Regions from separate parts of the Streptomyces sp. NPDC059248 genome, predicted to be linked through region 1. Evidence: riboswitches for the same ligand, from Rfam matches in the RefSeq annotation. Region 1 holds a riboswitch; the other holds the start of a gene.
The links. A riboswitch is a leader RNA that binds a small molecule or an ion and turns the genes downstream of it on or off. The one in region 1 is predicted to bind guanidine.
Positions count from the first base shown of each region.

Region 1 (3,687 bases):
ACGGCGCCGCGCTCAGGAGCCCACGCGTCGCCCTCGGCATCGCGCTCTCCTTCGTCCTGGGGCTGGCGAGCCTCGGTCTCTACACCTATCTGCTGCCGATGGCCGACGAAAGCGGCCTGGACGGCTGGGGCTTCGCACTCGTATGGGCCTGGGGCATCGGCGGCGTACTCGGTTCCGGCCTGATCGGCAGACCACTGGACACGCTGGGCCCCCGACGGCTGATGCCGGTCGTCCCGGCTTTCCTCCTCGCCTCCCTCCTCGTCGTCTGGCTCGTCGACGACCCCGCGGCATGGCTGATCGCCACCGCGGTGTGGGGTGCGAGCGGCTGGATCAGCGTGCCGGTCCTGCAACAGGCGCTCACCCGGGACCGCACCGAGCAGGCCATGTCCGTCGTCGCCCTCCAGATGGCCGCGATGTACCTCGGTTCCGCCACGGGGTCGGCGCTGGGGGGCGCCCTGCTCTCCGGGGGCGCCGGCGCCGGCACATTGCCGGGATGGGCGGCGCTGACCGTCGCGGGCGGCGTGGTACTCGCCGTACTGGTCGCCCGGCTGACACCCCGGTCCGCCCCCGCCGCCACGCCTGACGCCCTCGCCCCACGGACCCCGACGGCTCAGCACACTCCGGCTGAGCCGGGGGCCTGCCAGTCCTGAAGGCGTCGAAGTCGCTGCCGGACCTGACGAGGCGCAAGAAGGCCGGGCCCGCCGGGATCGGCACGGGCTTGCTCACGGACTCCCGGCGGCGTCCGGTACTGTCCGCGCCGCACCCCGAGCCGAACTCCCCCACCCGGCGGCAAGGGCCGCGCCGCTGGACGGCGCCTACCGTGAGGTCGCCGCGCGGGTGCCGAGGAGTACATCCGCGCCGCCGAACGGCGAGCGGGCTACCAGCACGTGTACTCACCCGTCCTCGGCAAGCGGGAACTGTACGAGATCTCCGGACACTGGGCCCACTACAGCGACGACATGTTCCCCCCGATGGACCTCGGCGGAGAGCAGATCGTCCTGCGCCCCAGCCTCTGCCCCCACCACGCCGTGATCTACCGCTCCCGCTCCCACAGCTACCGCGAACTGCCCCTGCGCATCGCCGAACTCGGCGGCATGTACCGCTCCGAACTCTCCGGCGTACTCGGCGGACTGACCCGGGTACGGGCCATCCAGCTCACCGACATCCTCGACCACTCAGGACTGCCCTACGAAGCCACCGAGGGAGAAGCCGCCTTCTACGGCCCCAAAATCGACGTCCAGGTCACCGACACCGCCGGCCGGCTGGATCGCGGGTGTTCACCGGGGAACCCCGGATCGCGCGGTCACGCGGCGCGCCGACCACGGGCCGGGAGCGATCGCCGCTCCCGGCCCGTCGGCACCCCGGCCGGGCTGCGCCCGACGTCACGGCGGCGGGATCGGGTCACGACCCCGGCCGACCACCGCCCTCAGAGCGCTGTCCGAGCGCTGTCAGAGCGCCGTCGGCGGCCCCCACGCGTGCCGGTCCTTGACCGCCGCCTTCCGACCCAGATGTCCTTCCTTGACCAGTACGGCGAGCGAGTCCAGGATCACCCGCGAGCTGAGCAACGCCGTCTGTTCCGCCCAGTCGTACGGCGGGGCGCACTCGACGACCTCCAGTCCGGCGAGGCCGGGTGCCGAGATCTTCCTGATGAGGTTGAGGGCTTCCCGCGGCAACAGCCCGCCGGGTTCCGGCCAGCCGGTGCCGGGGACGAAGCCCGCGTCGATGACGTCGATGTCGAAGGAGAGATAGACCGCCTTGGCACCCTTCCACGCCGTCTCCAGCGCGATCTCGGCGACCTTGTCGATCCCGACCCGTTCGACGTCGCCCACCGTGATCACCGTGGTGCCGCGCTCCCGCCCGACCTTGACCCCGGCGCGCGGCGCCTGCCAGCCGCCGATGCCGACCTGGACCAGATTGGTCGCGGGCGCGTTCTTGATGTTCGTCGCGTGGAACCACGGCGTGGTGTGCATACGTTCGTCGAGATCGGTCTCCTGGGTGTCCACATGCCGGTCGAAGTGGATGATCCCGATGTTCCCGTCGACGTACGGCGCCATGCCCCGGATGGTGGGGTATCCGATGGAGTGGTCACCGCCCAGGATGACCGGGAACACCCCCCGCTGGTAGACATGCGCCATCGCCTGGCTGATCTGGTCGAACGACTTCTCCAGATTGCCGGGGATGGTGAACACGTCGCCGATGTCGACCATGTTGAGCTGCTCGCGCAGATCGACGCCCAGCTCGAAGCAGTAGGTACCGAACAGGTTCGTGGACCGCCGGATGCCCTGCGGGCCGAACCGGGCTCCGGGCCGGTAGGTGGCACCGGAGTCGAGGGGCGCGCCGAAGACGGCCACCTCGGCGTCCTCGACCTCGTTCACGTCCTCCAGGAAGGGGGACTTGAGGAACGTCCCCCGTTCACCGGCGAAGTGCGGCAGTTCACCGCGTGAGAACGTCGGGATCGTCTTGTCGACGAGCGTCGGGGACCCGGGCAATCCGTGCGCCAGGCCCCGCTGGATCTCCTCGTCATGCCGGAAGAGGGAGATCCGCTCCTCGGCCAGCTGCGCCCATTTGCCTTCCTTCGCGGCGAAGGCGTCGCTGTGCGAGTGGGCGTGCCCATGACTGTGGGAGTGGGAGTGCGAAGGGGAAGGCGACGGACCGTCGCCGTGCTCATGGTGCGGGGATTCATGTCGCGCTGTGACCGCTTCGTCGCGGTCGAGGGGATCGGGCGTCTTCGGCATTTCAGCCTCCAACGAGGCCGTCTTTACGCGGAACCGGTACGGCCACCCTCGTCGGCAGATGCTCTGATAGCACCTGTTCGGCACTGTAGCACCGGGCACCGGAACGCCGACACCGGGCCTCTGACCGGCACAGGAGGCGGCGTCCCGACCGGATGGGAGCCGGCGCGCGGGCCGGGGATCCGATCTTCCTCTTCGACGGCGAGGCCACCTTCCTCCCCGACACCGACAACCCCTATGGCGCGCTGCCCTCTACGACCCCTCGGTGGTGGCGTTCGTCCGCGACACACCGGAGGCGGCCTCGCGCCGGGCGCCCTCCCGCACGGCCCCGGCCTCAGACCCGCCCCATCTCCCGCAGCACCTGCCACCAGGGATCCTCGTCTTCGGTACCGCTGATGGTCCGGTAGCCGGAGCCGAAGACGGTGTCGCGGAGAAAGGCGTTCAGGTCGTCGCCCCACTGCTCGAAGACATCGCTCTGCCACCAGATGACACCCTGGTCGGGAAAACCCCACACGGTACCGTCGGCGCGCCGCAGGAAGAGCGGGTCCTCATTGATCTTGCCGAAACAGAACCAGTCCTGCTGTCCCAGAGTGACCGGGGCGCCGTCGACGGTATCCGCGAGGAACTGGCTCCGGGCGGCGTACCCGGCGTCATGCAGGACCACCGCGCTGAAGATGCCGCCGTCGACGACACCGAGGTACTCGCGGTACGTCTCGGGCAGGGAGGGATCCAGGCGACCCGTGTGCCCGGCGGGAACGGAGTTCATCATGCTCCACTCCGTCTCGCGAGGCAGGAGGGCGCGTGCCGTGTCGAGCAGCCGGCGGACTTCCGGGGCGATCATGCGGGCGGTCCTGCGATCCTAGGTCGAATCAGACCCATCGTGAACGGCGCCGCCGCCAACGCGATCCCCACCGTCGCCGCCAGGTCGGCCAGTTCCGCCACCGCCGCGATCTTC
Region 1 covers NZ_JBHYZV010000036.1:10-3,696, reverse strand. Annotated here, with positions in the region: gene ACFXG1_RS17470 (MFS transporter) at 1-650, shown strand, start outside; partial or broken gene ACFXG1_RS17465 (aminoacyl--tRNA ligase-related protein) at 843-1,262, shown strand; gene ACFXG1_RS17460 (agmatinase family protein) at 1,449-2,735, opposite strand; guanidine-III (ykkC-III) riboswitch at 2,747-2,813, opposite strand; gene ACFXG1_RS17455 (hypothetical protein) at 3,067-3,573, opposite strand.

Region 2 (3,687 bases), on a different contig from region 1:
GCGACGGTGTACGACGGCGACGACCGGCGCCCGGTGCGGGGCTGGAGCGGGGGCCGGTACGCCCCCGAGAACGAGGACGGGACCTCGTACGGCCCGATCACCGTGGCGACGGCCACGGACAAGTCGGTGAACGCGGTCTACGCCCAGCTCGCGGTGGACGTCGGCCCGGCGGAGGTGAAGCGGACCGCGATCGCCCTCGGCCTCCCGGCGAGCACCCCCGATCTGTCGGCGTCGCCGTCGATCGCGCTGGGTCCGGCGACGGCGAGCGTGCTGGACATGGCGGAGGCGTACGCGACCCTCGCCAACCACGGGCGCCGCGGCGGGTACACGCTGGTGGCGAGCGTCAGCAAGGACGGCGCGACCGTGGTGCTGCCGGAGCGGCGGGAGCGGCGGGTGGTGAGCCGGGAGGCCGCCGATACGACGACGGCGGTGCTTCAGGGCGTCGTGGAGGGCGGTACGGGTACGGCGGCGCAGACGGCGGGCCGTCCGGCGGCCGGGAAGACGGGCACGGCGGAGGAGGACAAGGCGGCCTGGTTCGCCGGGTACACACCCGATCTGGCGACGGTGGTGGCGGTGATGGGCCAGGACCCGGAGACGGGGGTGCAGAAGCCGCTGTACGGGGCGATGGGGCTGCCCCGGATCAACGGCGGCGGGGCGCCCGCGCGGGTCTGGGGCCAGTTCACCGGGGACGCCCTGGAGGAGACCGGGATCAGGGACTTCGAGCTGGTGGTGGAGGAGGGGACGTACGACGAGGGACCCGGGTCGACGGAGCGGGCGTCGCCGGACGGGGAGACGGGGGCGCCGACGAGCGCAGGTCCGTCGGACGAGGTGTCGACCGCGCCGCCGGGGGCGAGCCCGCCGCCGGTGGTCACCGTGCCGCCGCCGCCGGAGGAGGTCCCGCCGTCGCCGCCGCCGGGGATCGGGGACGTACCACCGGCCGGCGGCGGCCCCATCGGCCTGCCGGAGGGCCCGGGCGACGTGTTCCGGGACCAGGAGCCGGGACCGGGCCCAGGTGCCGGGGCCGGGGGCGTGGCTCCCCTGCCGACCGGCCGCGCCCCGCGCCGCCCGTACTGAACCGCCCGCGCCCCGCGCCGCCCGTACTGACCGGCCCGGGGGATGAGACGGACCGAGGCGCCGCGCCCCGGGGGAAGGGTGCGGCGCCTCGGCGATGAGGGGTGCGGCTCAGTGGCCGGAGGTGGCCTTCAGGCCGACGACCGCGACGAGCAGCAGGGAGACGAAGAAGATCCGGGCCGCGGTCACGGGCTCGTTCAGGGCGACCATGCCGACGATCGCGGCACCCGCGGCACCGATACCGACCCAGACGCCGTAGGCGGTACCGATCGGAAGGGTCTTCGCGGCCTGCGCCAGCAGGAACATACTGGCGACGATGCCCGCGCCGGTGAACACGCTGGGCCAGAGCTTGGTGAAGCCCTCGGTGAACTTCATTCCGATCGACCAGCCGACTTCCAGCACACCGGCGATGATCAGCAGAACCCATGCCATGACGGCACCTCCGAGACGTCCGAGCCCTTCACGGGCTTCTTTCCAGGGGTGCGTCGTCTTTGCGGCTGACCCGGTACGGCGCGTCTCGTCGGGATGCCCCAACCTTAGCAAAGCGGGGGCAAAGGCCCCGGTGACCTGGGTCACCAGGGCCGTTTTCAGCCATCGGGGATGGTTACCACGGCCGCGACGGGCGGCCCGGCGGCGGTCAGCGCCGTGCCGGGTCCGGTGTCCAGACCGTGCCGCGTGCCTCGTACTCCAGCATCGTCTCGATCCCGAGGGCCGCGTCCGCGCCCAGTTCCCGGCGGACCAGCCGGAGGGCGAGTTCGAGGCCGGAGGTGATGCCGCCGGCCGTCACCAGATCGCCGTCGTCGACGACCCTGGCGTTCTTGAGGATCCCGCCCTGCCGCTCCAGATCGGCCCGCGCCCGGTGGTGGGTGGTGCAGGGGCGGCCCCGGGTGAGCCCGGCGGCGGAGCAGAGCATGACACCGGTGCAGACGGCGCCGATGGTGAGCCCGGGGCGTATCGCGCGGGCCAGGGCCGCGGGCAGGGTGCCGCGGGCGATCTCGGCCCGTACACCGGGGCTGTCCGCGCGGCCGTAGCCGCCGCCGGGGACGACGAGGACATCGGCCTCGTCGGGCTCCCAGGGGCCGAGGCCCCGGATCCGGGTGCCGTAGGAGGCGGTGACACCGCCGGAACCGTCGGCCGTGACATAGCCGACCTCGACCGGGCGCGGGGTGAAGAACCGGGCCGCGGCGAAGACCTCGTACGGGGCGGCGAAATCCAGCTCCTCCACGCCGTCGAACATGACGACCTGGACGCGCAGCGGTCCCGTCCGGCGGTCGGACGGTTCACGGCTGCCCGCGGCGGCCGGGGCCGTTCCGGCGGCGGCGCCGAGGGCTCCGGCGGCACCGAGCGCGGTCGAGGTACGGAGGGCGTCCCGGCGGTTCATGGGCGGCATGCGGGTCTCCTGTTCGGCGGGGGTCGGTCTCCTTCAGGAGTCGGCCCCCGCGTACGGGGAGTTCCCGCCGGGCCCGCCGGAACCATCGATCCGCCGGCGCCGTGGATCCGCCGCGGCTACAGGTAGAGCCCGGTGCTGTCCTCGGAGCCCTGGAAGCGGTCGGCGGCGACGGCGTGGAGGTCGCGTTCGCGCATCAGGACGTACGCCACACCGCGCACCTCGACCTCGGCCCGGTCCTCGGGGTCGTAGAGCACCCGGTCACCGGGCTCCACGGTCCGGACGCTCTGGCCGACGGCGACCACCCCGGCCCACGACAGCCGGCGGCCCACCGCCGCCGTCGCGGGGATCACGATGCCGCCGCTGGAGCGCCGCTCGCCCTCCGGGATGTCGGTCCTCACCAGCACGCGGTCGTGCAGCATCCTGATGGGGAGTTTGTCGTGCTGGGTACTGGTGTCTCGGGTGGTGTCGGCGCTCACGCGTGCAACCTACCCGTACTCCCGCCGGCCGGCGCCCGCCGGGGCCCCGGGAGCCGTGGGAACACGCCGGATCAGCCCTTGCTCTTACGGGACGAGACGGCGAGCAGCCCGACCAGGCCGACGACGACCAGGGCGACCGGGACGACCCGCTCCAGACGGGCGGCGCCGTCCTCGGTGACGAACCGGGCGCGTACGTTGTCGACGGTGCGCTGCACCGCGTCCAGCGCCCGGCCCTTGGCCTGGTCCACCTGGGACGCGACCTGCGCCTTGGCGTCCCCGACGATGGTCTTGGGGTGTACCCGTACCCCGATCTCGTCGAGCGTCTCGGCCAGCCGGCCGCGCCGCCGCACGATGTCCGCCTCGATCTGCGCTGGGGTCCTCGCGTCCGACACCGCGCCGCCTCCGTGGTTGGTTCCGTGGCTCGTCGGGTTCCGGTACGGATTCCCGTACGGATCCGGCGATTCTTCCTCGACAGTCTGTCAGCTCTGCCGCCGTCGCACCCCACGGCACCCCCATTACGCTCGACGGCGTACACCACGCACACCTTCCGAGGAGAGCCCGAAGAGCATGAGCGACCGTCTCGAGACCGGCGACCTTGCCCCCGACTTCACCCTGCCCGACGCGGACGGCAACGAGGTGTCCCTCGCGGACCACCGGGGCCGTAAGGTCATCGTCTATTTCTACCCGGCGGCCCTGACGCCCGGCTGCACCAAGCAGGCCTGCGACTTCACCGACAACCTGGACGTCCTG
Region 2 covers NZ_JBHYZV010000003.1:73,985-77,671, forward strand. Annotated here, with positions in the region: gene ACFXG1_RS02145 (transglycosylase domain-containing protein) at 1-1,074, shown strand, start outside; gene ACFXG1_RS02150 (DMT family transporter) at 1,183-1,503, opposite strand; guanidine-III (ykkC-III) riboswitch at 1,551-1,628, opposite strand; gene ACFXG1_RS02155 (DJ-1/PfpI family protein) at 1,709-2,452, opposite strand; gene ACFXG1_RS02160 (GroES family chaperonin) at 2,578-2,880, opposite strand; gene ACFXG1_RS02165 (DUF3618 domain-containing protein) at 3,009-3,329, opposite strand; gene bcp (thioredoxin-dependent thiol peroxidase) at 3,505-3,687, shown strand, end outside.
Region 2: linked by a shared signal. The riboswitch ahead of ACFXG1_RS02150 (DMT family transporter) and the one ahead of ACFXG1_RS17460 (agmatinase family protein) in region 1 are both predicted to bind guanidine.